4 regions of the Variovorax paradoxus genome follow, and region 4 is predicted to be linked to each of the others. Evidence: predicted binding sites of a transcription regulator. Region 4 holds the regulator's gene; each other region holds the start of a gene.
What was found. The regulator LexA, encoded in region 4, represses DNA repair genes until DNA is damaged. The targets are predictions, from matches to a motif close to ACTGTATNNNNATACAGT.

Region 1 (7,170 bases), 2.4 Mb from region 4:
CGCCGCCCGCGTGGCTGCGCCAATGGCGCCCTGACGCCACCGGGCCCGAGGTGCTTGCCGAACTTGCCGCGCCGCTGGTGCGCAGCGTGCAGGCCTTCGAGGCGCAAGGCTTCGCGCCCTTTGCCGAACGCTTTGCCGCGCGCGACGCATTGCGCGGGCGCGAGGTCCAGCTCAGCGACGGCAGCTTCGGCACGTGCGAAGGCGTGGCCTGGGGCGGCGAACTGCAGGTGCGCACGGCCGGGGGCTTGCAGATGGTCTCGAGCGACGAAGTCAGCGTGCGCCCTCGCGGCATGGCTTTTTGAGATTCACCATGAAGTTGCGCCTTGCACTGATCGTTCTCGTCCTGGCCAATGTCGGCTACTGGCTGTGGGCTCGCGGCGACCTGGCCGGCTTCGGATTGATGCCGGCCGGCATCACCGAGCGAGAGCCGCAGCGCCTCTCGCGCCAGGTTCACCCCGAATGGCTGCAGATCCGCAAGGACGGCAAGACCGGCAACGGCAACACCACCGCCGCGCCCTGAACGCGCTGCAGCTCAAGGCGCCAGCTCTTCGCCCTCGAAGCGCACCGTGAAGCGCGCCCCCGGCGGTTGCCGGCCCGGATGTGCGTCTTCGAGCTTGACCTGCGCATGGTGCTGGTTGGCAATCTCCCGCACGATCGGCAAACCCAGCCCCGAACCATCGGCCTCGTTGCCGAGCACGCGGTAGAAGGGCTCGAACACCAGTTCGCGATCGGATTCCGCAATGCCCGGGCCGTTGTCTTCCACCTGCAGCAGCACCACATGCCCGAACGGATCGGCCAGCACGCGCGCGGTGATCACGCCTGGCCGCTCAGGGGTGGAGGGCGTGTAGTTGATGGCGTTGTCGACCAGATTGCGCACCAGTTCCTTCAGCAAGGTGGCGTTGCCTTCGAGCACCACGCCGGGAGCACCTTCCTCGGCGCCGTCGTAGCCGAGGTCGATACGCTTCTCGATGGCGCGCGGCACGGCTTCGCGCACCACTTCGATGGTGAGGCGTGCCAAGTCGCAGGGTTGGCGGCCTGTGCCCGCGCCGGTGCTTTCGGCACGGGCGAGAGATAGCAACTGGTTGACGGTGTGGGTCGCGCGCACGCTGGCGCGGCCAATCTGCTTGAGCGACTGCTTGAGCTCGTCAGCGTTGGCGCCTTCACGCTGCGCCAGGTCGGCCTGCATGCGCAAGCCCGCAAGCGGCGTCTTGAGCTGGTGCGCCGCATCGGCGAGAAAGCGCTTCTGGGTGTGGATGGAATCGTTGAGCTTGTCCAGCAGTTCGTTCACCGAAGACACCAGCGGCACCACTTCGAGCGGCACCGACGATTCGTCGAGCGGGCTCAGATCGCCGGGGCGCCGCTCGCGGATGCGCGCCTCCACCACCGAGAGCGGCTTGATGCCGCGCACCAGCGCCAGCCAGATCAGCAGCACTGCGAGCGGCAGGATCGCGAACTGCGGCAGCAGCACGCCCTTGATGATTTCGATGGCCAGCACCGACTGCTTCTCGCGCGTCTCGGCCACCTGCAGCAGCGCGGGGGCCGAGTCGTCGCCGCCGTCGGCCAGCCAAAGCGACGCCACGCGCACCGGCTTGCCGCGCATCTCGCCGTTGCGAAGCGAAACCACGCCCGTGACCGGGGGCTCGTCGGTGTTGGGGTGCGGCACGTCGGCCTCCCCGCTCAAGAGCTTGCCGTGGCTGTCGAGCACCTGGTAGTAGACGCGGTCGGCATCGTCGGCCCGCAAGATCTCCCGCGCCGGCTGCGGCAGCACGAACTCCGTCTGGCCCTGCTGCACGGTGACCAGGCGCGCCAGCGTCTGCACGTTGTATTCGAGCGCGCGGTCGAATGGCGCGTTGGCAATGCCCTGTGCCACCAGCCACGTGACGCCGATGCTCACCGGCACCAGCAGCAGCAGCGGCGTGAGCATCCAGTCGAGGATCTCGCCGAACAGTGAGCGCTGCGCGCGCTGGAACAGTTTCAAGGCTTGCGGTCTCCGAAGCCCTCGGGCGAGCCCCCGGCGGTCATTGCTGGATTTTTTCGAGGCAATAGCCCAGGCCGCGCACGGTGGCAATGCGCACCGGCCCCTTTTCGATCTTCTTGCGCAGGCGGTGGATGTAGACCTCGATGGCGTTCAGGCTCACTTCCTCGCCCCATTCGCAGAGGCGCTCCACCAGCTGGTCCTTGCTGACCAGGCGGCCGGCGCGCTGCAGCAGCACCTCGAGCAGCCCGAGTTCGCGCGCCGAGAGCTCGACCATCTTGCCGTCGATGGTGGCCACCCGGCCGGCCTGGTCGTACACCAGCGGGCCATGCCGGATGGTGTTGCTGGTGGCGCCCATGCCGCGACGCGTGAGTGCCCGCACGCGCGCTTCGAGCTCCTGCAGGCTGAAGGGCTTGGCCATGTAGTCGTCGGCGCCGTGGTCCAGGCCCTTGACGCGTTCTTCCACGCTGTCGGCCGCGGTGAGCACCAGCACGGGCAGCTGCGAACCGCGCGCGCGCAGGCGCTTGAGAATTTCGATGCCGTGCAGGCTGGGCAGCCCGAGATCGAGAATCAGCAAATCGAACTCGCTGTGCGTCATGAGCGCGGTGTCGGCCTGCGAGCCGTTCGCCACGTGGTCGACCGCCGCGCCCGAGGTGCGCAGGCTGCGCAGCAGGGCATCGGCCAGCACCTGGTCGTCTTCGGCAATCAGAATCCGCATGAGCCACCTCCGGCCGGTTCGGGCGCCGCGCCGGCGCCGTTCACATTTGTCTCTCGCAGCCGAGTCTAGCCCGCTGTGTACGCTTCCAGACCGATGGTTACCACGGTGGCGACGTCGTTGCCGACGCTGGCGCGGAACTCGCGCTCGGCCTGCGTAACGGCGCTGCGGAAGGCGTCGAGCCATGCCAGCCCGTCGGCGGTGAAAAGCACACGCCGCGCCCGTGCATCGAGCGGATCGGGCCCGCGTGTGACCAGGCCCCAGGCCTCGCATTGGTCCACCAGCGCCCCCATCGCCTGTTTGGTCATGCCGGCGCGCTCGGCCAGCTCGGTCAGTCGAGAACCCTCGCGTGCCAGGTGCCGCGTGATGTGGATGTGCGCGGCGCTCACCTGGGCGCGCGCGGCCAGGTTCGACAGTGCCAGCGGCACATCGACGTCGTGCGCCATGAGTTCGAGCACGCGCTCGTCGAAGCGGCGCATCGCATGGCCCAGCAGGCGGCCCAGGTGGGTTTGCCGCCAGGCATCGGGATCGGTCGGAAAAGCGCTTTCAGCCATCGCTCAAATGGTAAAGCAAACTGACTAAAAAGTAGGTTTACTCAAACCAATGAGCCCCTACACTACTGTTCAAGCATCCAGCCTGTAATTAAAAGCAGATGGATGGCAGTCACACACAAACCGTTGATTTTCAAGGAGATTTCCACATGGACGCAGTCGTCAAGGGCGCAAGCATCTCGGTCGCCAACAGTGAAAAGGCCAAGGCCCTGCAAGCCGCGCTGGCGCAAATCGAAAAGCAGTTCGGCAAGGGCACGATCATGCGGCTCGGCGAAGGCGAGGCGCTCGAGGACATCCAGGTGGTTTCCACCGGCTCGCTCGGCCTTGACATCGCGCTGGGCGTCGGCGGCCTGCCGCGCGGCCGCGTCATCGAAATCTACGGTCCTGAATCGTCGGGCAAGACCACGCTCACGCTGCAGGTCATCGCCGCCATGCAAAAGCAGGCCGGCACCTGCGCCTTCGTCGATGCCGAGCATGCGCTCGACGTGCAATACGCCCAGAAGCTCGGCGTGAACCTGTCCGACCTGTTGATCAGCCAGCCCGACACCGGCGAGCAGGCGCTCGAAATCGTCGATTCGCTGGTGCGCTCGGGTGCCGTGGACCTGATCGTTGTCGACTCGGTCGCCGCGCTCACGCCCAAGGCCGAAATCGAAGGCGAAATGGGCGACTCGCTGCCCGGCCTGCAGGCCCGCCTCATGAGCCAGGCGCTGCGCAAGCTCACCGCCACCATCAAGAAGACCAACTGCATGGTCATCTTCATCAACCAGATCCGCATGAAGATCGGCGTGATGTTCGGCTCGCCCGAAACCACCACCGGCGGCAATGCGCTGAAGTTCTACGCCTCGGTGCGCCTGGACATCCGCCGCATTGGCACCATCAAGAAGGGCGACGAGGCCATCGGCAACGAAACCAAGGTGAAGGTGGTGAAGAACAAGGTCTCGCCCCCGTTCAAGACGGCCGAGTTCGACATCCTGTTCGGCGAAGGCATCAGCCGCGAAGGCGAAATCATCGACATGGGCGTGAACGCCAAGATCCTCGACAAGTCGGGCGCCTGGTACGCCTACAACGGCGAGAAAATCGGCCAGGGCCGCGACAACGCACGCGAGTTCCTGCGCGAGAACCCCGAGTTGTCGCGCGAAATCGAAAACAAGGTGCGCGAGTCGCTGGGTATCCCGCTGCTCGCAGCCGATGCAGACGCCCCCGCGACCGAAAAGGCCGAGAAGCCTGCAAAGGCGGCCAAGGCCGAGAAGGCTGACAAGGGCGAGTAAGCGAGCACGGCGCGGCTCCTGTGGGCCGCGCAAGCGAACAGCAGGCATGGCATTCGGTGCTCCCTCACTCAAAGGCCGCGCGTTGCGGCTCCTGAGCCAGCGCGAGCACTCGCGCGCGGAGCTGGAGCGCAAGCTGGCCAAGCATGAAGAAGAGCCCGGCACGCTGGCCCGCGCGCTCGACGAACTGGCCGCCAAGGACTTCATCAGCGAGCCGCGCGTGGTGGCATCGGTGCTGAACCAGCGCGCCGCCCGCTCGGGCGCACTGCGGGTGCGCCAGGAACTGCAGGCCAAGGGCATTGCGCCCGAAGCCATCGCAGAGGCCGTGGCCAGCCTGCAAGACACCGAAGTAGAGCGCGCCACTGCGTTGTGGCGCCGCCGTTTCGACGCACCGCCTGCCGATGCGAAGGAGCGCGCCAGGCAGATGCGCTTTCTGATGGCGCGCGGCTTCCCGGGCGCGGTGGTGGCCAAGGTACTCAGGAGCAATTTCGATGGCGACAACGAACCAGGCGAGTGAAGATGCTGCCGCGATGCAGTCCCGTGTCGTCACGCAACGCGTGGCCTGCGACTGGCGCCGCGCCTATGCGCTGGCCTCAGACCCGGGCCGGTTGCCCGATTGGGCGAGCGGCCTGGCCAAGAGTGCACTGGTGCCGCACGGCGATCATTGGGTGGCCACCACGCCGGATGGTGAAGCCCGGCTGCGCTTCGCACCCGCCAACGATTTTGGTGTGCTCGACCATTGGGTAGCCCCCGAAGGCGTGTCCGAGATCTATCTGCCGTTTCGCGTGATCGGCGTGGCGCCCGGCATTTGCGAGTTCCAGTTCACGCTGCTGCGTCAGCCGCATATGGACGATGCGGCCTTCGAGCGCGACGCTGCCTGGATTGCGCGCGACTTGCAGTCGCTGCGGCGCTTGCTCGAAGCGGACTGAGCCGCGGGCCGCCCTGCCTCCTCGCCCCGGCGGGGCATGCGGCTGGGGGTTCATCCAATGGCATGATCGGCGCGGCCGGTCCCACTCGAGGGCCGCCTTCACAAAACTTCGGAGGAGGGAACCCCATGTCTTCAGGACCTGCAGACCAGCCGTCGCTCGTGCGCACAGGCGCCAAGGCCGGCGCCGCTTTCATCGGATCAGCGGTCAAGGGCGGCTTGCTCTCGCTCATCCTCGGCGGCGGCGTCTTCTTTTACTACCTGAGCCAGCTGCAGGGTCCCGGCAACACGGCGGCGCGTGCGGGCGGCGCCGGTGCCGTGCTCGCGTTGGTCACGTCGCCTCCTCTGCTGGTTGCGGTGCTGCTGCTTCTCTTTGTGGCCGTCTACATGATGCTCGGTGTGCAACAGGGCCGGGCCAAGGCCATGCAACACCTGGTGGCCGCGCGCGGCGAGGCCGTGTCCGAGCGGCTGGGCGGCGCAATCGCGGGCCGCATCGAAGCCATGCCGCGCACGCACGGCACGCTGCAGCGCGCGGCCGACTGGCTGTCGGTCGATGCCCTGAGCAAACAGCTTGCGCCGGTGCTGGGCGAAGGCAAGGCAGTGCGTGCGGTGGTCGGCTTTGTGCTCAACCGATTGCCGCTCAGCGACATGCTTGCCGAATGGCAGCAAGGCCGTGCTGAACACGGCCTGCCGCCGGCTGCAGAAGAGGGCGCGGCGCAAGACCCCGCGCTGCGCGCGCTGCTCACGCGCCGCATCAACGAAACGCTGCAGGAAATGTCGACGCCTTCACGCAAGCCGCTCTACATTGCGCTGGGCGCGCACGCGGTGCTGCTGGGCGTCGGCCTCTGGCTCGTCAGGTGAACTGACTGGGAACGACGGCTGGCGCTCAGAGCGCCAGCATCAGCTTCAGGTTCTGTACCGCGGCGCCGCTGGCGCCCTTGCCCAGGTTGTCCAGGCGTGCAATCACTACCGCATGGCGGTGGTCTTCATTGGGGAACACGCGGATCTCGAGCTCGTTGGTGTCGTTGAGCGCCAGCGCGTCGAGCTTGCCGTTGTCGGTGGGCAGCAGCACTTTCACGAACTGCTCGGGCGTGTTGCTCCTGGCGTAGTGCGCGGCAATGGCGTCGTGCAGGTCGCCGGCCTTCGGCTTGCCGGGCAGCAGGTCGAGGTGCAGCGGCAGCTGCACGAGCATGCCCTGCTTGAAATTGCCCACCGAAGGAATGAAGACGGGCCGGCGGGTGAGGCCGGTGTACTTCATGATTTCAGGGATGTGCTTGTGCTTGAGGCCGAGCGCGTAGGTTTCGAAAAGCGGCGCCTTGCCGCCTTCGTAGTCTTCGATCATGGCCCGTCCGCCGCCCGAATAGCCGCTGACCGAGGGCAGCGAAACCGGGAAGTCGGCCGGCAGCAAGCCCGCATCGACCAGCGGGCGAACGATGGCGATGGCGCCCGTGGCATAGCAGCCCGGGTTGCCGACGCGGTCGGCCGCGGCCACGGCCTGCCAGTGGCCTTCTGCCAGTTCAGGAAAACCGAACACCCAGCCCGGCGCCACGCGGTGCGCGGTGGAGGCGTCGATGATCTTTGGCTTTTTGCCCGGCAGCTGGTCGATGAGTGCAACCGATTCGCGGGCCGCGTCGTCGTGCAGGCACAGCACCACCAGGTCGACGCCGGCCATCAGCTCGCGCTTGGCGTTCACGTCTTTTCGCAGCTCGGGCGCAATGCTCACGAGTTCGATTTGCGGC
Region 2 (7,170 bases), 1.3 Mb from region 4:
CCGAGAAGCGCTGGCCCGGCAATCCGCTGAAGGCGATGCGCAGCACGAAGGCGGCCGCGGCGCCCACCAGCAGTGGCCAGAACCATGCAAAGGGCATGCGGCGCAGCGGCGGCTCCTGTATTTCTGCGGCGCTGGTCGCGGTGGGTGGCAACTCGCGCGGTGCGGCTTCTTCGGGTTCGGTGCTCATGTAGGTTTCTTCTCCTCGTTGTGTTTGCTGTCTTGTTGTTTCGGTGGCGCTTGTTGTCAGCCGCTGCGCCTGGCGGTCACCATGCAGTAGTCGAAGTCGCGCCAGAAAACGCCCAGCACCAGGGCGCAGTAGCTCGCGACAATGTGCTTGCGGCGCCAGGGGCTGAGCTTGCCGCGCGCCTTCCAGAGCTCGGCCAGCGCAAAGCGCGTGGCCAGCGCCGGAATGTGCAGCGCGCTGGGCGCGACGCGCCAGCGCAGCGACTGCACCTTGACGTCTTCGAACCCGTTGTCGCGCAGTGCGGTCACAAAGTCTTCCTGCACGGCCAGCGTGGGCACGGCCCAGCTGTCGGCCCACAGGCGGTGCAGCCAGCCGGCGACGCGGCCGGGCTGGCGCCGCAGCAGAAAGCCGTCGACCACCGCCAGCCGAGCGCCGGGCTTCAGCAGGCGTGCCGCCTCGCGCACGAAATCGGCCTTGGCCGTACCGCTGGCGTAACAGGCGCTCTCCACTGCCCACGCGCCATCGGCTTGCGCCGCCGGCAGGCCGGTGCGCGTGTAGTCGGCTTCGATGTGCGCCATGCGATCGGCCACGCCGGCACGGGCGTCGAGCCGGGCCGCGATGCTGTTCTGCACGGCCACGTTGGTGACGGTGACGGCATACAGCGACGGGTCTTCGCTCACCAGTGTGCGCGCGGTGGCGCCGGCGCCGCAGCCCAGGTCGATCACGCAGCGGCGGGGTTGCGCGGCCTCCTGCTTCGGGCTGGGAGCGTCGGCCTCGTCGAGCTTCAGTGCGCGGCCGACCGTTCGGTTCATCTCCACCAGCATGCCTTCGCGCCGCAATGGGTTGAGCCCGAGCCGCCAAAAGCCGAAGTGCATGTTGTAGCTGGGGCTCCATGCGCGGTAGTCGTCGGCCACCTCGGTGAAGTAGTCCTGCGTGTCCGCGCGTGTGATGGCCTGGTTGGACAGCGGAGCTTCAGGCGTCTGCGCCGCGCGGAAATCGGGCTGGAAAACATTGGGCACAAAAAGCTCCTTTTTCTCTTTTCAGATTCGGCAATTGCCACCGGCACATGTGGCCGACGAGCGGGCGGCCTTTCCGGCCAGCAGGGTGACCAGCCAGCGCGGCAGCCGGTAGCGGTTGCGCGCAAGCACCGCATAGGCGCGGTCGGCCAGCGGCGCGACGAGCGGCAGGTCGAGAAGGAAGCTGCCGCTCGGCAGCCCGACGGCATCGCGGCAGGCCCGAATGGCAGGGACGCCCGCGAACACCTGTCCGGCGGCGTCTACCGCGTGAATCGCCGTCATCAGCGCCTCGCGAGGCGCGGGTCCTTCGCTGAAGCCCGGCGGCGAGCAATCGACCAGCTGCAGGCGCCCGGCGGCATCACGCGCCTTCATGCCGTTCATCTCGGCCGTGCAGAGGGCGCAGGTAGCGTCGTAGTAAACGGTGAGAGGGTAGGTGACAGCAGGGCGCATGGTTTTGTTTCGTTATTTCTGTCAAAACAGAAATGATTTGGCAAAAAAAGAGAAGCTCAGATCATCGGCAGGCTGGCGTGATGGGCATCCGGGTCATCGTCGTTTTTCTTCGGTGCCGTGGGCGCCGCCGGAGGCGCATCGCCGCGAACGAACTTCTGCACGCTGGCGCCCAGCGTCAGCACCTTGTCGAGCGTGCCGGGCGAGAGCCGCAGCATTTCGTCGGCCCAGGTGGCGAGCTTGCTCATCAGGTCCATGGTGGAGCGGATGCGGTCTTGCGCATCGGCAGGCTCCTTCTGGAAGTCGGGGCTCGAGACGATTTCGCGCAGCACGCGGATGGTGGGATCGAACTCGCGTTCCTTGCGTTCGCGCACCACGGTGCGAAACAGTTCCCACACGTCGACGCTGGTTTCGAAGTAGTCGCGGCGGTCGCCGAGGATGTGCGTTACCCGCACCAGGTTCCAGGCCTGGAGTTCCTTCAGGCTGTTGCTCACGTTGGAGCGGGCCACGCCCAAGGTGTCGGAGAGCTCTTCGGCATGCATGGGCTTGCCATGGGCGAACAGCAGCGCATGAATTTGCGAAACCGTGCGGTTGACACCCCACATGGAGCCCATCTCGCCCCAGTGGAGGACGAATTTGCGTTGGATGTCGGTGAGTTCCATGCCTCGAAGTCTAAGATTTTAGAAATTTCTGTCAATAGAGAAATACAAATTCATTTGCACATGCCGCTGGTTTGGAATACTGTATGAATAAACAGTAGTCAAAAGAAAGGTGCGCCACATGCCAGCTGCCCACATTCCCATCCACATCATCAAAGGCCGGGGCGCGGCCACGCACTTGGCACACCGCTTTTCGCGTGATGAGCGCAATGCGTTCGACGACGGCTGGGGCACGCTCGAAGAGGGCGCGGCCGAAGCCGAAGGGCTGCTGCCGCTGGCGACGGAGGTGCGCTTCGAAGACGTGAAGTCGGTGCTCAACCAGAATGAATCGCCCGACGTGTCGTTCGACCGTTCGCTCAACCCGTATCGCGGCTGCGAACACGGCTGCATCTACTGCTTTGCGCGGCCCACCCACAGCTACCTCAACCTCTCGCCGGGGCTCGACTTCGAAACCAAGCTCATTGCCAAGCGAAACATCGTGGAGGTGCTGCGCGCCGAACTCGGCCGCAAAGGCTATCGGCCAAGCCACGTCGCCATCGGCACCGCCACCGATTGCTACCAGCCCATCGAGCGCGAACTGCGCCTCACGCGTTCGATCATCGAGCTGTTGCAAGAAACACGGCACCCATTTGCGCTGGTCACCAAGTCGAGCGCGGTGGAGCGCGACCTCGACCTGATCGCGCCCATGGCCGCCCAGCACCTTGCCGCGGTGTACGTGACCGTGACCACGCTCGATGGCGAACTGGCCCGCAAGCTCGAGCCGCGAGCGGCCGCTCCGCATCGGCGGCTGCGCACCATTCGCACCCTGGCCGAGGCAGGCGTGCCGGTGGGGGTGAGCGTGGCGCCGCAGATCCCGTTCGTCAACGAAGACATGGAGCAGGTGCTCGAAGCGGCCTGGGAGGCCGGTGCGCGCAGCGCCTTCTACACCGTGATCAGGCTGCCGTGGGAGGTGGCGCCCCTGTTCAAGGAGTGGCTGGGGCTGCACTACCCGCAGCGGGCGGACCGCATCATGGCGCGCATCCACGAAATGCGCGGCGGCAAGGACTACGACGCCGACTTTGCCACGCGCATGAAGGGCACCGGCCTCTGGGCCGACCTGATCCGCCAGCGCTTCGAGAAGGCGGCAAACCGCATCGGCTTCAACCGCGAACGCATTCCGCTCGACCTGGGCGCCTTCCGGCCGCCGGGTGCGGCGGGGCAGGGCAGTCTTTTCTGAGGGCTGGTCCCGTGCGGCCTGCAGCCGGGCATCGCATCAAATCCGCTTCAAAATAAGCGGTAGATTCAACCCACCGGCGGCATCGGCCGTCCGGCCATGGCTGCAAAGGTACGCATGAACGGGATATGGATAGTGGTGATGGGAGTTTCAGGCTGCGGCAAGTCGAGCCTGGGGGCGGCGCTTGCGACCGCCTTTGCGCTGCCGCTGATCGAAGGGGACGACCACCACCCTGCGTCGAACGTCGAAAAAATGCGCCAGGGCATCCCCTTGACCGATGCCGACCGCGCCGGCTGGCTTGCCACTCTGGGCCGTGCGCTTGCCGACAAGCCGCAGGGCGCGGTGCTGACTTGCTCTGCGCTCAAGCGCGCTTACCGCGAGCAGCTGCGTGCGGCCGTGCCGGACCTGCGCTTCGTGTTCATGGCCATCGAGCGCGACGAGGCCGAGCGGCGCGTGGCCGCGCGTGCGGGCGCGGGCGAGCACATGTTTCCGGCCAGCCTGGTGGCCAACCAGTTCGCCACGCTCGAATCGCCGGTGGGCGAGGCCGGCGTGGTTGCCGTCGACGCCACCGCGCCGCTGCCGGAACTGGTGGCGCAGATCAAACGCGAAATCCCGGAAGCTGCGCGCCGCTAGAGCGCAAGCACCCGGCCGTCTGCGCCGGCCCTTAGATCACTTCGGGCCAGTTGGTATGGAAGAACTCGCCCGCTGGCTTGTCGACCCGCTCATACGTGTGCGCGCCAAAAAAGTCGCGCTGCGCCTGCAGCAGGTTGGCCGATAGGCGCTCGGTGCGGTAGCTGTCGTAGTAGGCGAGCGACGCGCTGAACGCCGGCACCGGAATGCCGTTGCTCACGGCCAGCGCCACCACTTCGCGCCAGTTCTGCTGCGTGCGGTTGAGCAGGTCCTTGAAGAAAGGGTCGAGCATCAGGTTGCCCAGCGCCGGGTTGGTGCGGTAGGCATCGGTGATGCGGTTCAGGAAACGCGCGCGAATGATGCAGCCGCCGCGCCAGATTGCCGCAATGCGGCCGAGGTCGAGCTTCCACTCCTTCTTCTCGCCCATCGTCTTGATGAGGTCGAAGCCTTGCGTGTAGCTGATGACCTTGGAGGCATACAGCGCATCGTGCACCTTGGCCACCAAGGCCTTCTTGTCGAGCGAAAGCTCCGCCGTCGGACCTTGCAGCAGCTTGCTTGCGGCCACGCGGTGGTTCTTTTGCGAAGACAGCACGCGTGCTTCAACGGCTGCGTTGATGGTGCTGATGACCACCGCGTTCTCGGCCGCGTTGATGAGCGTCCATTGGCCCGTGCCCTTCTGGCCTGCCTTGTCGAGAATCACGTCGACGATCGGCTTGCCCGTTTCGGGGTCTTTCTGCTCGAGCGCCTTGGCGGTGATCTGGATCAGGTAGCTCTGCAGCTCGCCGTCGTTCCATTCGTTGAAGACTGCCGCCATTTCGTCGGTGGTGAAGCCCGCGGCCTTGAACAGGCTGTAGGCCTCGCAGATCAGCTGCATGTCGCCGTACTCGATGCCGTTGTGCACCATCTTCACGTAGTGGCCCGCGCCGCCCGGGCCGATGTGAATCACGCAAGGCTCGCCGTCGACCTTGGCTGCAATGCTCTCGAAGATCGGCTTCATCACCTCCCACGTGGAAAGCGGCCCGCCCGGCATGATCGAGGGGCCCTTGCGCGCGCCTTCCTCGCCGCCCGACACCCCCGCGCCGATGAAGCGCAGGCCCTTGCCCGAGAGGTACGCATCGCGGCGCTCGGTATCGGTGTAGAGGCTGTTGCCGCCGTCGATGACGATGTCGTCCTTGTCGAGCAGCGGAATCAGTTGCTCGATGACCTGGTCGACCGGCGCACCGGCCTTCACCATGATCTGGATCTTGCGGGGCTTGGCAAGGCTCTGAACGAACTCTTCCAGCGTCTTCGCGCCGACCAGCTTCTTGCCGGGGTTTGCGGCCACGAAGGCCTCGGTGGTGGCTTCGGTGCGGTTGTACACGCTGACCTGGAAGCCGCGGCTTTCCACGTTCAGCACCAGGTTCTGGCCCATCACGGCCAGGCCGATCAAACCGAAATCGCTTTTGTTGCTCATGGCCCTTCTTTCGTGTGCGATAGATGTGACCGGCATTGTGCCGGGGGTGCCGCGGAGCTGCTGCTGGAGCGCGCCTATGGCCGAGCGGGCCGCAGGGGCGGCAGCTCAGCCGCCAAAGAGCGCATCGAACACGCGAATCGAGGCATACGCATCGTTGGCCGCATAGCGGATCTGAGCTTCGGTCAACTGCTTGTTGGCCCAGTTCGACGTGGTCGCCTTGCGCGACTTGACGAAGCGCCGGTTGAACACCAGCGCCACGGCCGTCTTCACGCCGACCGATTTGCGGTAGCCGCGCCGGCGAAACTCGCTGTCGATGTCGAACACGGCTTTCGGTTCGATGTTCAGGCGGTTGCGGATCAGTGTGAGATCGCTCGAAAGCCCGAAGCCGACCTTCCTGAGTTCGGTCGAGGCGAGCAGCGCGGCGACGACCGGGTTGCATTCGGTGCGGTGCAGCTGGAAAAGCCACGCCTTCTCGCGCGTCGAAAACTGCACCACGTGCGGGCCGCCAGACACCTCGTTCTTGGCGAAAGTGGGTTTCGATTCGGTGTCGAAGCCTGCAACGCCCGCGGCCAGCAGCGCGGCGGCCGCGTGCTCGGCTTCTTGCAGCGTGGCGACGACGACGATGTCCTGGAGGCCGAGGCCCTCGAAGGCTTCGAGAAGGGCGATCTGCTCGCGTTCGGGAAGGGGCGGCAACGCGATGGTGTCGCCGCTCACGAGGAGGCTGCTTTCTTTTTCTTCACTGGGGTTTTCTTTGCTGGTGTTTTCTTGGCGGCCGTCTTGCCGGCGGCGGTTTTTTTCTGCTTTGGCGGCTGGCCCGAACGCAAGGCCGCTTCGTAGGCGCGGCGGCCCCAGAGCGCGGCTTCGTGCCGGTCCTCGAAGAGATCGGCGGGTGCTTGCCGGTAAGACATCGGCATGGTCTTGCCGCCGCGCTCGTAGGTGAAAGGCGGCAGGTTCAGTTTGTCGAAGTGTTCGGCGCTGTCGGCATCGGACTTCAGGTAGAGCGTGTCCTTCAGGACGATCGCGATCATGCGTCCCTCGTGAAAGATGCCGTGGCCGCCGAACATGCGGCGCGGCTCGATGCGGCCGAAGCGTTCGAAAATCTCATGCAGGCTCTCTACGAACTCACTCATTGCGCAAGCCGCTCACGACGTGATCTCGATGCGGTTGCCGTCCGGGTCGAGCACCACGCTTTCGTAGTAGCCGTCGCCGGTGCGGCGCGGTCCGTCGAGCAGCGGGTAGCCGTCGGCCTTCAGCCGCTGCGTCAGCTCGTCCACCGCCGCGTCGGACCCCACGCTGATGGCCAGGTGCGTCCAGCCCATGCGCTGCGCGCCGGGTTCGGCCGGCACGGGCGAGAGGGTGCTGGTGGTCATGGCCTCGATGCGGGCGCCGTCGCCCAGGCTCAGGAAGCACGATGCAAAACCCTTGGCCGGGTTGGCATAGCCGGCCCCGGCCGTGGCACCAAAGTAGTCGACATAGAAGCGCTTGCAGCGTTCGAGATCGGTGGTCCAGAGAGCGATGTGATCGATGCGCATGGAAAGACAAGACGAAGGGGAAGGGCACTCAGCCGG
Region 3 (7,170 bases), 2.2 Mb from region 4:
AGGAAGGCACGGCGCGCGAGCTGATCCGCTCGCCGCGTCACCCCTACACCATCGCGCTGCTCAAGAGCCGCGCGCATGGGGCGCTGGCGCGCGGCGCGCGGCTGGAGACCATCGGCGGCGCGCCGCCCGATCTCTCCGCGTTGCCGCCGGGCTGCGCCTTTGCCGAACGCTGCGCACTTGCCACCGATGCCTGCCGCGCCGCGCAGCCGCCGGTGGTCGAGCTCGCACCCAACCACCGCGCGCGCTGCATCCACACCGAGGCCGCAGCAGCCATCGCGCCCACGCTGGTCGCCTGACCCGCACCGCACAAACTCCTACTGACGCACCATGCCCTTGCACGATCCCGCCCACGCCTTCGTTCCGTACCCCGACGCGCCGGTGCCGCACGCGCCCACCGGCCCGCTGGCCGACCTGAGCTTTGCTGCCAAAGACCTGTTCGACGTGGCCGGCTACCCCACCGGGGGCGGCAACCCGATCGTGCTGGCGATGTCGGGCATAAAGACGCGCACCGCGCCCACCGTGCAAAAGCTGCTCGATGCGGGCGCGCGCTTTACGGGCAAGACGGTGACCGACGAGCTCGCGTTCTCGATGAACGGCAACAACGCGCATTTCGGCGCACCGATCAACGGCGCGGCCAAAGACCGCATCACAGGCGGCTCGTCGTCGGGGTCGGCCTCGGCGGTGTCGTCGGGCCTTTGCGACTTTGCGCTCGGCACCGACACCGGCGGCTCGGTGCGCGCGCCGGCCAACCACTGCGGCCTGTACGGCCTTCGCCCGACGCACGGCCGCGTGAGCCTGGAGGGCGCGCTCGACCTTGCGCCGAGCTTCGACACCTGCGGCTGGTTCGCGCGCGACATCGGCACCTTTGCGCGCGTGGCCGATGTGCTGCTGGGCGCCGACGCATCGGCCCTGCCCGATCGCATGCGCCTGCTGGGTCCCGACGACGTGTGGGCCCTGGCCGCACCCGCCGCCACGAAGGCGCTGCAAGCCGTGATCGACCGTGTGCAGGGCCTGCTCGGTCCCGCGCAGGGCACGACGGTGGCAATGGAATCGTTCGACGCGATGTACTGGAACTTTCGCTACCTTCAGTCGCGCGAGGCCTGGCTCACCGACGGCCCGCTGATCGAGCGCTATGCGCCGCCGCTGGGCCCGGGCGTGGCCGAGCGCTTTGCGTGGTCGCGCGAAGTGACCGATGCGCAGGTGGTGGCCGCGCGCGTCTTTCGCACCGCGTTTCGCGCGCACCTGGCCGCGCTGCTGGGCACCGACGGCGTGCTGCTGATGCCCACCATGCCCGACATTGCGCCGCTGCGCAGCGAGAGCGAGGCCGGGCTGGAGGACTACCGCAACCGCGCGATACGGATGCTGTGCATTGCGGGACTCAGCGGCTTTCCGCAACTGTCGATGCCGCTGGCGCGGCGCGACGGCGCGCCGCTCGGGCTGTCGCTGCTGGGGCCGGCGGGCTCGGACCGTTCATTGATCCGGGTGGCCGAGCGCATTGCCGCTGGCTGACACCGCGTACCGCGGCTTCGTCCAAGTCGGCGACACTGCGCTCTTTTCATCCGGCGCATGGCGCCAGCACATCATGTCGGAAGCCTCGGCGCAGTTTGTCGATTTCATCGTGGACCGGCTCTCTGCAATCCCCCGCATCGCCAAGACGCGCTTCTTCGGCGGAACGGGACTCGTGGCCGATGCCACGCAGTTCGCGATGATCATGGGCAGCACCGTGTATTTCGTGGTGGACGACACCACCCGGCCAAAGTACGAGAAGCTGGGCAGCCGGTGCTTTGCCTACGACACGAAGGCGCGGCGGGTGCAGGTGCGGAAGTATTTCGAGGTTCCCCTCGACATCATCGAAGACCACGAGGCGTTGGCGGCGCTGGCCAGGGAGGCCGTGCTGGTGGCAAAAAGCCTCGCCGCGAAAAAGCCGCCCGGCAAGCGCGCCTAGCCCTTCCAGTCGACAACCGCCGGTGCCGCGAGCGCGCAGAGATCGCAATCGACCGCCTCTCCGGCGCGCTCGATCACCACGAAATCTCCCGCATCCACCGCCAGCAGCGCGTGGTGCCAGGTGCCGGGCGCGAGCACCACGCCCTGCCGACCGTCGGTAACGAAGGCGGCCAGGTCTCCCGCAGAGGCCGGCGCTTCCCCCGCGCGAGCGACCACGATCACAAAGCGCCGCTCGCCCAACGGCACGAAGGTCTGGCTGCCGAGCGCATGGCGTTCCATCTCTGCCACGTCGTGCGGAAAGCTGCGCGCCCCGGCGCGGAACAGCGCGAGCATCGCGCGGCCGCCCGCGGCATCGAGCTGCAGGTTGTCGAGCAGGTCGAAGCGCCTTGCGTTGCCGCCGTTGATGGCGCGGCCTCCGGCAGCGGGCGCCTCGATGACGGTGCCATAGGGCGCAAAGGCGTGCGGCGTGAGCGGTGCGATGCGCAAAGGGGCTGCAGCGGAAGCTTGTTCTTTCATGCCGCGACTGCAGCAGAAAGCGTGCCGCGCCGCCGCAAGGTCGGCCAGCCAGCGCTCGAAGGCTTCGGCGCGCTCCACGTCGGGCAGGCGCAGCAGGGCCGACGGATGCAGGGTCACGAACACGGGCCGGCCATCGCCGCGCTCGTGCAGCCACGCACCGCGCTCGGCCTGCACCGCCACCGGGCGGCCCAGCAGGGTGCGCGCGGCGGTGGCACCCAGCGCCACCAGGGCCTGCGGCCGGACCAGCGAAATTTCGCTCTCGAGCCAATGGGCGCAGGCTTCGGCCTCGCGTTGGCCTGCGGTCTTGTGGATGCGGCGCTTGCCGCGCAGCTCGTACTTGAAGTGTTTGACGGCGTTGGCCAGGTACACGGTGTCGCGCGCCCAGCCCAGTTGTGCCATTGCGCGGTCGAGCAACTGGCCCGCGGGGCCGACGAAGGGCCGGCCCGCCAGGTCTTCCTGGTCGCCCGGTTGCTCGCCGACCAGCATGTGCGTGGCGCCGAGCGGACCTTCGCCGCACACGGCCTGCGTGGCGAGCGCGCCGATGGGGCAGTCGCGGCAGGCACGCGCCGCGGCGCGCAATTCACCAAGGTTGGCGGGTTCCACGCCCGCCGCCGGCCGCAGGTGCAGCGCAATGGGCGCGCGGATGCGGCGCGGCGCGGTAGGCGGCGCCTCGATCATCGACTGGCTGCGCGCGGCAGCGGCCTCGGCCAGCGGCTGGATCAGCGTGGCCTCGGGCAGGTTGCGCCAGTAGCGGCGCGGCATTTCGCGCCGCATCATCGCGAGCTTGAGCCGCGCCGGGTTGAAGATGTGTTCGTAGTAGGTCAGCCAGAGCTGCTCGCCGGCATCGGGCGGCGGCTTCTCGCGGCGGTCGGCGCCATCGCGGAAGGCCAGCGCATGGCCGTTCCATTCCACACAACGCTCGGGCGTGAGGATGGCCCAGCGCATCTGCGCGAAGCGGCGCGCAAAAAAAGCTGCGTTGGCTTCGACGATGCGGTGCTCGGGCTCGAACCACGCCACGTGGCGTTCCAGGCCGTCTTCGCCCGTCACGCGGGTAAAGCGCACGAAGGCGCGCATCTTGTGGATGTCGCGGTGCACGGCCTTGGCCATCTGCCGGGCCTGCATCAGGTCGGCGTCGAGCGGGTCGTGCCGCAACGCGGGCTCGTGCGAAAGGCGCCACAGCAGCCGGTACAGCAAAGCAAGGCGCTGCGGGTCGCGGTGCAGGATGACGTCGCCGCACAGTTCGACGAACCATGCGGGCACGGGCTGCCGTTCTGCGGCGGTAGCAAGCGCTGCTGGCGGCGCGGCATCGCCCCCCGCACCGAACAGATCGGCGGCATCGCCGGCGGCCTGCACCGCGTTCCATTCGACGCGGTCCGGCGCCACGCCCGCTGCGAGCAGCTGCCGCGCGTGGCGGCGAAAGGCGTCGAGATCGACCGGGTCGTCGAGCCGCACGTGCATGGCAAATGGCTCGGCTCAGAACAGCGAGGCTTGCGCAGCGCGCTGCGGCACCGGCGAAGGCATGGGCGCCCCGCGCGATGGCCGGTGCCCGTCCGCAACGACAAACGGCAGCACCTTGCGCGCCGGCACGTGCAACCGCCGGAGGTCGTCCGCGCGCACCCGGCGCACGCGCCGCGCCTGCAGCAGCCGTTCGACGGCTTTCACGCCGAGCCCCGGCACGCGCAACAGCATTTCGCGCGGCGCATGGTTCAGGTCGACCGGAAAGCGGTCGGCATGCGCGAGCGCCCAGGCCATCTTGGGATCGACGTCGAGCCGCAGCAGGCCGTCGGGCTCGGCCACGATTTCCTGGTGCCCGAAGCCGTAGAAGCGCATGAGCCAGTCGGCCTGGTAGAGCCGGTGCTCGCGCATCAGCGGCGGCGCCACCAGCGGCAGCGCGCGGGCGGCGTCGGGAATAGGGCTGAAGGCGGAGTAGTACACGCGCCTGAGCTTGTAGGCGCCGTAGAGCGTGGCGCTCGAGGCAAGGATCTGACGGTCGTCGGTGGCGTCGGCGCCCACGATCATCTGCGTGCTCTGGCCCGCGGGCGCAAAGGGCGGCGGATTTGCGGCGGCGGGCGCCGCGCCAGGCAGCGCGCGAATCGGCACCACGCGGCGCGCCTCTTCGCGCGTGTCGTCGATGCGCAGCCGCAGCCGCGCCATGGAACGGCGAATGGCGCTTTCATCCTTCTCGGGTGCGAGCGCCTGCAGGCCTTCGGTGGTCGGCATCTCGACGTTGATGCTCAGGCGGTCGGCATAGCGGCCGGCGCGCGCGATGAGCTCGTCGCTTGCATCGGGAATGGTCTTGAGGTGGATGTAGCCGCGAAAGTCGTGGTCTTCGCGCAGCGTGCGCGCCACCTCGACCACCTGCTCCATCGTGTGGTCCGGCGACTTGACGATACCGCTGGACAGGAACAGGCCCTCGATGCAGTTGCGGCGGTAGAAGTCGAGCGTGAGCTGCACCACCTCGTCGACGCGAAAGCGCGCGCGCGGCACGTTGCTCGACGCGCGGTTGACGCAGTAGAGGCAGTCGTACTGGCAGTGGTTGGTGAGCAGCACCTTGAGCAGCGAGATGCAGCGCCCGTCCGGCGCGAAGCTGTGGCAGATGCCGGCGCCCTCGGTCGAGCCGATGCCGCGCCCGCCGATGGAGTCGCGCGGCTGCGAGCCGCTGGACGCGCACGAGGCGTCGTACTTGGCGGCGTCCGCAAGGATGGCGAGTTTGCGCTGGAGGTCCACGGGAAACTGGGCACTTAAAATACTGTATGAATATACAGTTTTGAAGGCTGTGTGTCTTGCAGAACGGGGAAAGCCCCCAGGCTTTTCACCCGCTAAAGTCCCGGGCTCGTTCACCCGTGCGCAGCGATGCGCTTTCCGATGCGCCGCTCACCTGCTCTCTCCGCTTTTTTCGCCCTGCCCCTCGCGGCCCTCGTCCTCGCCGGATGCGCCGCGCGGCCCGCGCCCCGCGTCACCTGGTTGGGCGACGGCGTGTTCAAGTCGCCCAGTCCGCAGGACGCCGAGGCCTACTGCCGCAATTTCGGCGCTCCGATGCGCTATCTCGACCCCAAGGGCTCGCGCGCGCCGGTCGTCGGCGAAGTCACCTACCGCTGCGACTGATTGGCCGAATCCATGGCGGGCGGCCGCACCCGCTCCAGGATGAAGTCGATGAAGGTGCGGATCGCCCGCGTGTGCTGCCGGTTCGGCATGTAGAGCATGAACATCTGCGTGCCGAAAATGCTCAGGCGCCAGTCGTCCAGCGTGGTCACCACCTCGCCCCGGCGCACGTCGTCCTGCACCACGTAGTCGGGCACCAGGCCAATGCCGAGCCCCGCGAGGATGGCTTGGCGCAGGAACAAGAAGTTTTCTGAAATCAGCGTCGGCTCGAGGATCACCTCGCGCCGGGTCTCACCCTGGTAGGCCGACACCCGCAGCTCCCGGCCGATGACCGCGGCGGTGACCACCGGCGCGCCCTGCAGCTCGTCCAGCTGCACCGGCAGCGGGTGCTTCTGCGCATAGTCGCGCGAGGCGCAGGCCACATAGCGCACCGGCCCCAGTTCCCGCGCCACCAGGTTTTGTGGCGGCTCCGGCACCACGCGGATCGCAATGTCGACCTCGTCGCGCAGCAGGTCTTCGATGCGGTTTTCGAACACCACGTCCAGCACGATGCCGGGGTACTGGCGCTTGAAGTCGATCAGCCAGTCGGCCATGACCAACTGACCGTAGCCGCTTGGCACGCTCAACCGCACGCGGCCCTGCAGGCCCTCGCCCAGAGTGGTGACGGATTCTTTTGCGGCCAGCAATTCGGCCTGGATGGCAACGCCGTGCTGGTAGAGCCGCAGGCCGATCTCCGTGGGCTCGGCGCGGCGGGTGGTGCGCCGCACCAGCTGGGCGCCGACCGAGCGCTCCAGCTGGTTCAGGTGGTAGCTGACATTGGCGCGGCTCATCTTGAGGCGGCGTGCCGCCGCGCTCAGGTTGCCGGCGTCGAGGATTTCCACCAGCAAAGTCAGCGATTGGAGCTCCATGCACCCGATTGTGTCAAAAATCCTTTGACAGTCTGTCAACCGGCTATGCAATTGTCAAAGCCGCGCATCGGGCAAAGAATGCTGGGTTCACCCTGGAACCCGCAAGAGACAAGAGAGACAAGACATGGCCACCACCGACTCCAGCCTTCCCGCGTCTTCTTCCAACCCCGTCAGCTTCGAGCGTTCTCCCAAACCGGGCGGCGTGTTCGTGGTGACCATCGACAACCCGCCCGTCAACGCCCTGGGCGTGGATGTGCGCCGAGGCCTGGTGGCCGCCATCGAGGCGGCGGAGGCCGACAGCGCGGCCGCCGCGGTGCTGATCGTCGGCGCGGGCCGCAACTTCATCGCGGGTGCGGACATCCGCGAGTTCGGCAAGACGCCGCAGCCGCCTTCGCTGCCCGAGGTGTGCCTGAAGATCGAGAACTGCACGAAGCCGGTGATTGCCGCCATCCACGGCGCGGCGCTGGGCGGCGGGCTCGAAGTGGCGCTGTCGGCGCACTACCGCCTTGCCGCTCCGTCGGCCAAGCTGGGACTGCCCGAAGTGCAGCTCGGCCTCTTGCCCGGCTCGGGCGGTACGCAGCGCGCGCCGCGCCTCATCGGCGTGAAGCCCGCGCTTGAGCTCATGCTCAGCGGCCGCCATGCGGGTGCGAAGGAAGCGATGTCGCTCGGGCTGGTCGACCGCCTGGGAACCGAGGCCGAC
Region 4 (7,170 bases):
TTCGATTTTGCAGCCACCGGGCGCAGCGGCTTCCCGGGTTTTACGCGGGGCCGCGCTTTCAGGCCGCGCGGCGGCTGCGATCGATGGCCACGCTCAGGCCGATGGCGAGCAGCAGCAATGAGAAGCCGACCCAGTTCATCCAAGCCACCGCATCGTTGGCAAGCAGCCATCCGCCCAGCCCGGCACCCACCGCCTGCCCGATGTAGATGCCCGAGCTGTTGAGCGCCACGGAGCCTGGCGCAAGAGCAGGCGCCAGGCCCACCAGCCGCGCCTGCTGCGCCGAGTTGGTGGCAAAGCACCCCAGGCCCCACGGCACGAGAACGGCCGCCAGCCAGGGGAGGGTGCCTGCCCATGGCCAGAGAAAGAGACTGAGCGCGATCAGCGAACTTGTCAGCAGCACCATGCGGCCCGCGCCCGCGCGGTCGATGAAGCGGCTCACGAGCATGTTGCCCACCAGCCCGAAGGCGCCGAACAAGGCCCACATCAGGCTCAGCGTCGTGGGGTCTGCGCCAAAGTTCTGCTTCAGGATGGGGCCGAAATAGCTGAACAGGACGAATTGCCCGGCGCCCTGCAGCGCCGTGACCGAGACGATGCCCATCAGCACCGGGCTTCGCAGCACGCGCGACCACGCTGCCGCCGTGAGGGCAGCAGGCCGGATGCCGCTCGGAAGCGTCAGCCAGACGGACGCCGCACTCACCACGCTGAGCACTGCCACCGCCATGAAAGCCATGCGCCAGCCCAGGTGGCCGCCGATCAGCGCGCCCAGCGGCAGGCCCAGCACCGAGGCCATCGACCAGCCGAGAAAGACGAAGGTCACAGCCCGTCCGCGCTGCTCTGGCGCCACCAGCATGCCCGCGCACGCCGCGGCCTGTGGCGTGAAGACTGCAGGTGCCACCACCGTGAGCATGCGCACCGGCAGCAGGGCGCCAAAGCTCGGCATCAACGCCGAAACGATGTGCCCGGCGGCATACCAGACAAGGGTGAGGGCGAGCAGATGGCGACGGTCCCAGCCCGCGACAACAGCCGCCAGCAACGGCGCGCCGAGACACATCACGACCGCGGCAACCGTGATCAACTGACCCGCAGTTGCAACGGTCACCGCCAGCGACGTGCTGATTTCATTGAGCGTGCCGGGCACCACCATCACGCCCGTGCCGATCACGAAATTGCCGGCCAGCAGCGCCCAGAGCGCGCCCCGGGGCGCAGGGTGGCTCACCGGAGAACCTTTGCCTTCGGCTGCGGTATTCGCCGTGGGGCGGCCCGGCGGCTCATGAGCTCACCGGCGAACCTGCAGCGCGCCTGGATTCACGATGTTGGTGGGATTGCCCTTGATGAAACTCACCACATTGTCGAAGGCCTGCCCGAAATAGCTCTCGTAGCTGTCTTGCTCCACGTAGCCGATGTGCGGCGTGCAGATGCAATTCTCGAGGCGCAAGAGGGCGTGCCCCTGCAGCGGCGGCTCGCTCTCGAACACGTCGACGGCTGCCAGCCCCGGACGCCCGCGGTTGAGGGCGGCAAGCAGGGCATCGGGCTCGACCAGTTCCGCACGGGAGGTGTTGACGAACAGCGCCGTCGGCTTCATGCGCGAAAGGTCCTCTAGCGTGACCAGGCCCACGGTTTCCTCGTTCAGCCGCAGGTGCACCGACAGCACATCGGCGGCGGCAAAGAACTCGTGCCGGTTCTGCGCCACCTGGAAGCCGTCGGACCTGGCCTTGGCGCAACTTGCCTCGCGGCCCCAGATGACGACCTGCATGCCGAAGGCCTGCCCGTAGCGAGCCACCAGCTGGCCGATGCGGCCGTAGCCCCAGATGCAGAGCGTCTTGCCCTTGAGCACCGAGCCCAGTCCGAAGTTGGGCGGCATCGAGGCCGACTTGAGCCCCGATTGCTGCCACGCGCCATGCTTCAGGTTGCTGATGTACTGCGGCAAGCGCCGCATGGCCGCCATGATCAACGCCCAGGTGAGTTCGGCGGGCGCCTGGGGAGAGCCGGTGCCCTCGGCCACCGCCACACCCCGTTCGGTGCACGCAGTGACGTCGATATGGTTGCCCACCCGTCCCGTCTGCGAAATGAGCTTGAGCTTGGGCAGCTTTTCAATTAGCTGGCGCGAGATGTGGGTGCGCTCGCGGATCAGCACGATCACGTCGGCGTCCTTCAGGCGAATGGACAGTTGACCAATGCCCTTGACCGTGTTGGTGTAGACCTTGGCCGCGTACGCGTCCAGCTTGGTGGCGCAGCGCAGCTTGCGCACGGCGTCCTGGTAATCGTCGAGGATCACAATGTTCATGGCGTGCCATTGTGCCTCGCAGCATTGGCATGACGCGCGTGTGAACGTTTGGATACCCGCCCCGGGCAGTGGTCACCGGGGTTTGCATGGGGCTAGTGCAGGTGTGTGGAGGGCGCGGTGCTGGCGGCTTCCATGGCCTCGAGGGCCGCCAACCGGTCGAGTTCGGCGCAAACATCGGCCATGCGGCCCGAAATCACCATGCGGTTGGCGCTGCACTTTTCACCCCGGGGACCATCCACCACGCGAATGACGCGCAGCGGCCGTACGGGTGCCGGAGCGGCTTTGGGGGTGGCCGCGCCATGGGCGCGAGCCGTGCATGCCGGCCGGACCGCGACGTAGCGCAACCCTGCGGAGGCGCTGCCGTTGTCGCGGCGGCGCGGACGGCGCGCCGGCAGCAGCCGGTTTGCAAGCGTTTGCAGCGGCATCCACAAATCAGCGATGGCGAGGAGGGCGATTCCCATGTGAACTCCAAAAAAGTATGAGGTTGAACACAGGCAGGATTTCTTTGATCGGGCGCAACAGGGTGATGGCGACTTCGCGCCATACGCCCGCCACCTGTGGCGACCGGATAGGGTGCTGCTCTGGGCAGGCCGCAAGGCCTACATCAGCATGGTGTTGCGAATGAGGCCGACCGCCAGGCCTTCGATTTCGAAGGGCTCGCCAGGTTGGACCACGATGGTCGGATAGTCGGGGTTTTCGGCATGCAGTTCGATGACCTGCTTGTTGCGCTTGAGGCGCTTGACCGTGACTTCGTCGCCGAGGCGCGCCACCACGATCTGGCCGTTGCGGGCTTCCTTGGTGGCTTGCACCGCCAGCAGGTCGCCGTCCATGATGCCGGCGTCGCGCATGGACATGCCGCGCACCTTCAGCAGGTAATCGGGCTGGCGCTGGAACAGCGTGTTCTCGACATAGTAGGTTTGGTCGACGTGTTCTTGCGCGAGGATGGGCGAACCCGCCGCCACACGGCCGATGAGGGGCAGTGCCAGCTGCGCCATGCCGGGCAGTGAAAGCGAGAACTGGTTGTTGCGCGACTCGTTGAGCGAGCGCAGCGCATCGCCCTTGAGCCGGATGCCGCGCGAGGTGCCGCTGACGAGTTCGATGACGCCCTTGCGAGCCAGTGCCTGCAGATGCTCTTCGGCCGCGTTGGCCGACTTGAAGCCTAGCTCATTGGCAATTTCGGCTCGCGTAGGCGGAGCGCCGGTGCGTGCGATGGCGCTCTGGATCAGGTCCAGGATTTGCTGCTGGCGGGCGGTAAGCTTCACGGCGAACTGCATATGTTGTTCCTTGCGGCACTGGCTAGATATCCAGTACCTGTATTTTTAACCAGTTTTTAAAAGTTGGCAAGCCATGGTTAATTCGCTTTCGCCGAGCCTGCGGCGCATTGTGGTTCTGGGAATGGGCGGCACCATTGCCGGCCGCGCCGCGAGCGGCGGCGACAACATCGGCTACACGGCCGGGCAAGTTGGCGTGGCAGACCTGCTGGGCGGCATCGAGGCACCCGAAGGCCTGGAGCTCGGGGCCGAACAGGTGGCGCAGCTCGACAGCAAGGACATGGAACCCGGCGTCTGGCTGCAGCTCGCCCGGCGTTGCGCCTTCTGGCTGGCCGAGGCCGACGTAGCCGGCGTAGTGATCACGCACGGCACCGACACTCTGGAAGAGACGGCCTTCTTTCTTCAAACCGTGCTTTCACCCGGCAAACCCGTGGTGCTGACCTGCGCCATGCGTCCTGCTACATCGCTTTCGCCCGACGGCCCGCAGAACGTGCGCGACGCCATCGCAGTTGCGGCAACGCCGGCGGCACAGGGTGTAACGGTGGTTTGCGCGGGCGTGATTCACGGCGCCACGGATGTTCAGAAGGTGCACACCTACCGGCAGGATGCATTTGCATCGGGCGACGCCGGTCCGGTCGGCTATGTGGAAGAGGGCGCGGTACGGCGCCTGCGGGACTGGCCTCGATCACACGCAAGCAAGAACTCGCAAATCCTCGAAGCCAAGGAAGATGCCACGTCGCAATGGCCGAGAGTCGAAATTCTCACCAGCCACGCCGGTGCGAACGGGGCCGTCGTCGATTTGCTGCTTCAGGAGCGCGCAGCTGGCGTCGCCGAGCCGGTGCGCGGGCTGGTGTTGGCCGCGACTGGCAACGGCACGGTGCACCATGCGCTGGAGGCTGCCGCGCTTCGCGCGCAGGATGCGGGGGTCGCCGTGTTGCGCGCCACACGTTGCGCGAGCGGGCGCATTCTTCCGAGGCCTGATGACAAGCTGCGCGATGCCGGTGCCTTGACGCCGGTCAAGGCGCGCATTGCGTTGATGCTGGAACTGATCGAGAAGGCCGCCTGAGCGGCGGCAACACGCAAAACAGGCAAGCAGGCGGCGCAGCTGCAGCCGCGCGCCTGCGCGTGAACTTCAGTTGCTCAGTGCAGCCAGCGCGCGCTGGGTGATTTCTTCGACCGTGCCGACGCCCTTGATGGCACGGTATTTAGGCGCCGAAGCCGGATCGGCCTTGGCCCAGGCCGAGTAGTAGTCGACCAGCGGACGCGTCTGCTGGCTGTACACCTCGAGCCGCTTGCGCACGGTTTCTTCCTCGTCATCCTTGCGCTGGATCAGCTCTTCGCCCGTGACGTCGTCCTTGCCATCGACCTTCGGCGGGTTGAACTTGACGTGATAGATGCGGCCCGATGCGGGATGCGAGCGGCGGCCGCTCATGCGTTCGATGATGTCGCTGAAAGGCACGTCGATTTCGAGCACGTAGTCCAGCTTGACGCCCGCCGCCTTCATGGCGTCGGCTTGCGGAATGGTGCGGGGGAAGCCGTCGAACAGGAAACCGTCGGCGCAATCGGGTTGCGCAATGCGTTCCTTCACCAGGTTGATGATGAGGTCGTCGCTCACCAGGCCACCCGATTCCATGACCGCCTTGGCTTGCTGGCCGAGCGGTGTGCCGGCCTTGACGGCTGCGCGCAGCATGTCGCCGGTCGAAATTTGAGGAATGCCGTATTTCTGGCAGATGAAGGCCGCTTGCGTGCCTTTGCCCGCCCCGGGCGCGCCCAGCAAAATTAGTCTCATGGTGTCCTCGGACGGTTCTTAGATCTTGTGTCGCACCAAGCGGCGGCCCGGGAGCCGTGCAGGGCGGAATTGCGTCGAGGATAGCATGCGACAGCGTGAAGAATTTCCGTTACAGCCGCCCTGCGGCGCGATGCTTCAGGGCGTCGGCCTGGCTGCGAACAGTGCGCGCACGCGGGCCAGGTCTTCGGGCGTGTCGATGCCTGGGCCGGGAGCCGCATGGGTGACATGCACCGCGATGCGATGCCCGTGCCAGAGCGCACGCAGTTGCTCCAGCGCTTCGGTCGCCTCGACCGGAGCCGGCGGCAACGAAGGAAACTTGCGCACGAAACCCGCGCGGTACCCGTAGATGCCGATGTGGCGCAGTGGTGCCGGGCTAGGCAGCGCGGTTGGCACCCGGTTGACGGAACCATCGCGCCACCAGGGAACCGGCGCGCGGCTGAAGTACAGCGCATTGCCCTTTGCGTCGAGCACCGCCTTCACCACGTTCGGGTTCAGGAAGTCATCGAGCGAATCGATTTCATGGGCCGCGGTGCTCATGGCGGCCTCCGCGCGAAGGGCGAGCGCGGATGCAACAGCGTCGATCAGCGCAGGGTCGATCAGCGGCTCGTCGCCTTGCACATTGACGACGATGTCGCCGCCATCGAGTGCGAGTTGTTCGCAGGCCTCGGCAAGGCGGTCGGTGCCGCTCGGATGATCCTGGCGCGTGAGGATGGCCTCCACGCCGTGCTGCTTGCATGCCGAGACAATGGAAAGGTCGTCCGCTGCAACCACCACCCGCAGCGCGGTCGATTGGCTCGCCCGCTGCGCCACGCGCACCACCATGGGCAAACCGGCGATGTCCGCCAGCGGTTTGTTGGGCAGCCTGGTCGAAGCCAGGCGCGCCGGCACCAGAACGGTAAAGCTCACAGCCCCAGCTCTTCGTCGGACAGCGTGCGCGCCTCGTTCTCGAGCAGCACCGGAATCCCGTCTCGCACTGGATAGGCAAGGCGGGCGCTGCGCGAGCAGAGCTCCTGCTTTTCGGCGTTCCAGGTCAGCGGGCCCTTGGTAACGGGGCAGACGAGCAGTTCAAGCAGCTTGGTATCCATCGAGCGATGATAGCTTTGCGTCGAGCGCGGCGAAGAATTCCGGTGCGGGCTCGAAACGCAGCGGCACGGCAAGCGCGCCGGGTGCTTTGCGCCAGAGCTTGACCGCGTCTTTCTCGGTGCAGAGCAGCGGGTGTCCGGTATTGGCGGGCGCTTGCCAGTCGGCAAAATCGTAGTGGTCGGGTAGGGCGAAGGTCTCGGCCAGCGTGAGGCCGCGCGTGCGCAGCATGTCGAAAAACGCTTCAGGGCGTGCAATGGCTGCCAGTGCAGATACGGGCTTGCCCGCGAGAGCACTCAGCGGTACACGTTTGCCATCGCCCGTCATGGCCTCTTGCGCCAATGCGCGTGTCGCGGTGTAGCCACCGTCGAATGCCGGCCGCTCCCCGCTGTGAAGCACCAGGTCGCACCGGCGCGGCCAAGGCTCCCGCAACGGACCTGCGGGCAACCGCCAGCCATTACCGACGCCGCGGTCGTCAAACACGCAGATCTCGATATCGCGCGCAAGCGCAAGGTGCTGCAGCCCGTCGTCGCTCACGATGATTTGCGTGGCCGGATGCCGCGCCAGCAACGCCCGTGCGGCTTCGACGCGGCGCCGCGCCACGAAAACGGGCGCGCCGGTCGCATGGCGGATCAGCGCCGGTTCGTCGCCCACGTCCCGCGGGTCGCTTTCGTCCAGCACCTCACGGCAATCGTCGGTATGCCGGCCATAGCCGCGCGAGATCACCCCAACACGCAGCCCGCGCG

Region 1: recA (recombinase RecA) is a predicted target of LexA. The motif match lies at 3,326-3,343, and genes of this name have one in related genera.
Region 2: QHG62_RS05870 (PA0069 family radical SAM protein) is a predicted target of LexA. The motif match lies at 2,388-2,405, and genes of this name have one in related genera.
Region 3: QHG62_RS22435 (putative DNA modification/repair radical SAM protein) is a predicted target of LexA. The motif match lies at 5,209-5,226, and genes of this name have one in related genera.

What each region holds. Positions count from the first base shown of each region.
Region 1 covers NZ_CP123990.1:80,813-87,982, reverse strand. Annotated here, with positions in the region: gene QHG62_RS00365 (biotin--[acetyl-CoA-carboxylase] ligase) at 1-302, shown strand, start outside; gene QHG62_RS00360 (sporulation protein) at 311-520, shown strand; gene QHG62_RS00355 (sensor histidine kinase) at 533-1,978, opposite strand; gene QHG62_RS00350 (response regulator) at 2,019-2,693, opposite strand; gene QHG62_RS00345 (MarR family winged helix-turn-helix transcriptional regulator) at 2,759-3,244, opposite strand; gene recA (recombinase RecA) at 3,391-4,509, shown strand; gene recX (recombination regulator RecX) at 4,556-5,023, shown strand; gene QHG62_RS00330 (SRPBCC family protein) at 4,998-5,435, shown strand; gene QHG62_RS00325 (hypothetical protein) at 5,561-6,292, shown strand; gene argC (N-acetyl-gamma-glutamyl-phosphate reductase) at 6,318-7,170, opposite strand, start outside.
Region 2 covers NZ_CP123990.1:1,205,576-1,212,745, forward strand. Annotated here, with positions in the region: gene QHG62_RS05850 (SRPBCC domain-containing protein) at 1-187, opposite strand, end outside; gene QHG62_RS05855 (SAM-dependent methyltransferase) at 244-1,203, opposite strand; gene QHG62_RS05860 (thiol-disulfide oxidoreductase DCC family protein) at 1,225-1,650, opposite strand; gene QHG62_RS05865 (GbsR/MarR family transcriptional regulator) at 1,707-2,309, opposite strand; gene QHG62_RS05870 (PA0069 family radical SAM protein) at 2,428-3,522, shown strand; gene QHG62_RS05875 (gluconokinase) at 3,637-4,152, shown strand; gene gnd (decarboxylating NADP(+)-dependent phosphogluconate dehydrogenase) at 4,184-5,602, opposite strand; gene QHG62_RS05885 (3'-5' exonuclease) at 5,708-6,316, opposite strand; gene QHG62_RS05890 (TfoX/Sxy family protein) at 6,313-6,732, opposite strand; gene QHG62_RS05895 (VOC family protein) at 6,745-7,134, opposite strand; gene QHG62_RS05900 (GNAT family N-acetyltransferase) at 7,163-7,170, opposite strand, start outside.
Region 3 covers NZ_CP123990.1:4,668,761-4,675,930, reverse strand. Annotated here, with positions in the region: gene QHG62_RS22455 (ABC transporter ATP-binding protein) at 1-296, shown strand, start outside; gene QHG62_RS22450 (amidase) at 328-1,509, shown strand; gene QHG62_RS22445 (TfoX/Sxy family protein) at 1,496-1,945, shown strand; gene QHG62_RS22440 (UdgX family uracil-DNA binding protein) at 1,942-3,918, opposite strand; gene QHG62_RS22435 (putative DNA modification/repair radical SAM protein) at 3,934-5,187, opposite strand; gene QHG62_RS22430 (hypothetical protein) at 5,314-5,565, shown strand; gene QHG62_RS22425 (LysR family transcriptional regulator) at 5,550-6,470, opposite strand; gene QHG62_RS22420 (3-hydroxyacyl-CoA dehydrogenase NAD-binding domain-containing protein) at 6,595-7,170, shown strand, end outside.
Region 4 covers NZ_CP123990.1:2,471,995-2,479,164, reverse strand. Annotated here, with positions in the region: gene QHG62_RS12065 (MFS transporter) at 59-1,216, opposite strand; gene QHG62_RS12060 (D-2-hydroxyacid dehydrogenase family protein) at 1,277-2,284, opposite strand; gene QHG62_RS12055 (hypothetical protein) at 2,377-2,745, opposite strand; gene lexA (transcriptional repressor LexA) at 2,884-3,558, opposite strand; gene QHG62_RS12045 (asparaginase) at 3,632-4,621, shown strand; gene adk (adenylate kinase) at 4,688-5,344, opposite strand; gene kdsB (3-deoxy-manno-octulosonate cytidylyltransferase) at 5,480-6,250, opposite strand; gene QHG62_RS12030 (Trm112 family protein) at 6,247-6,429, opposite strand; gene lpxK (tetraacyldisaccharide 4'-kinase) at 6,410-7,170, opposite strand, start outside.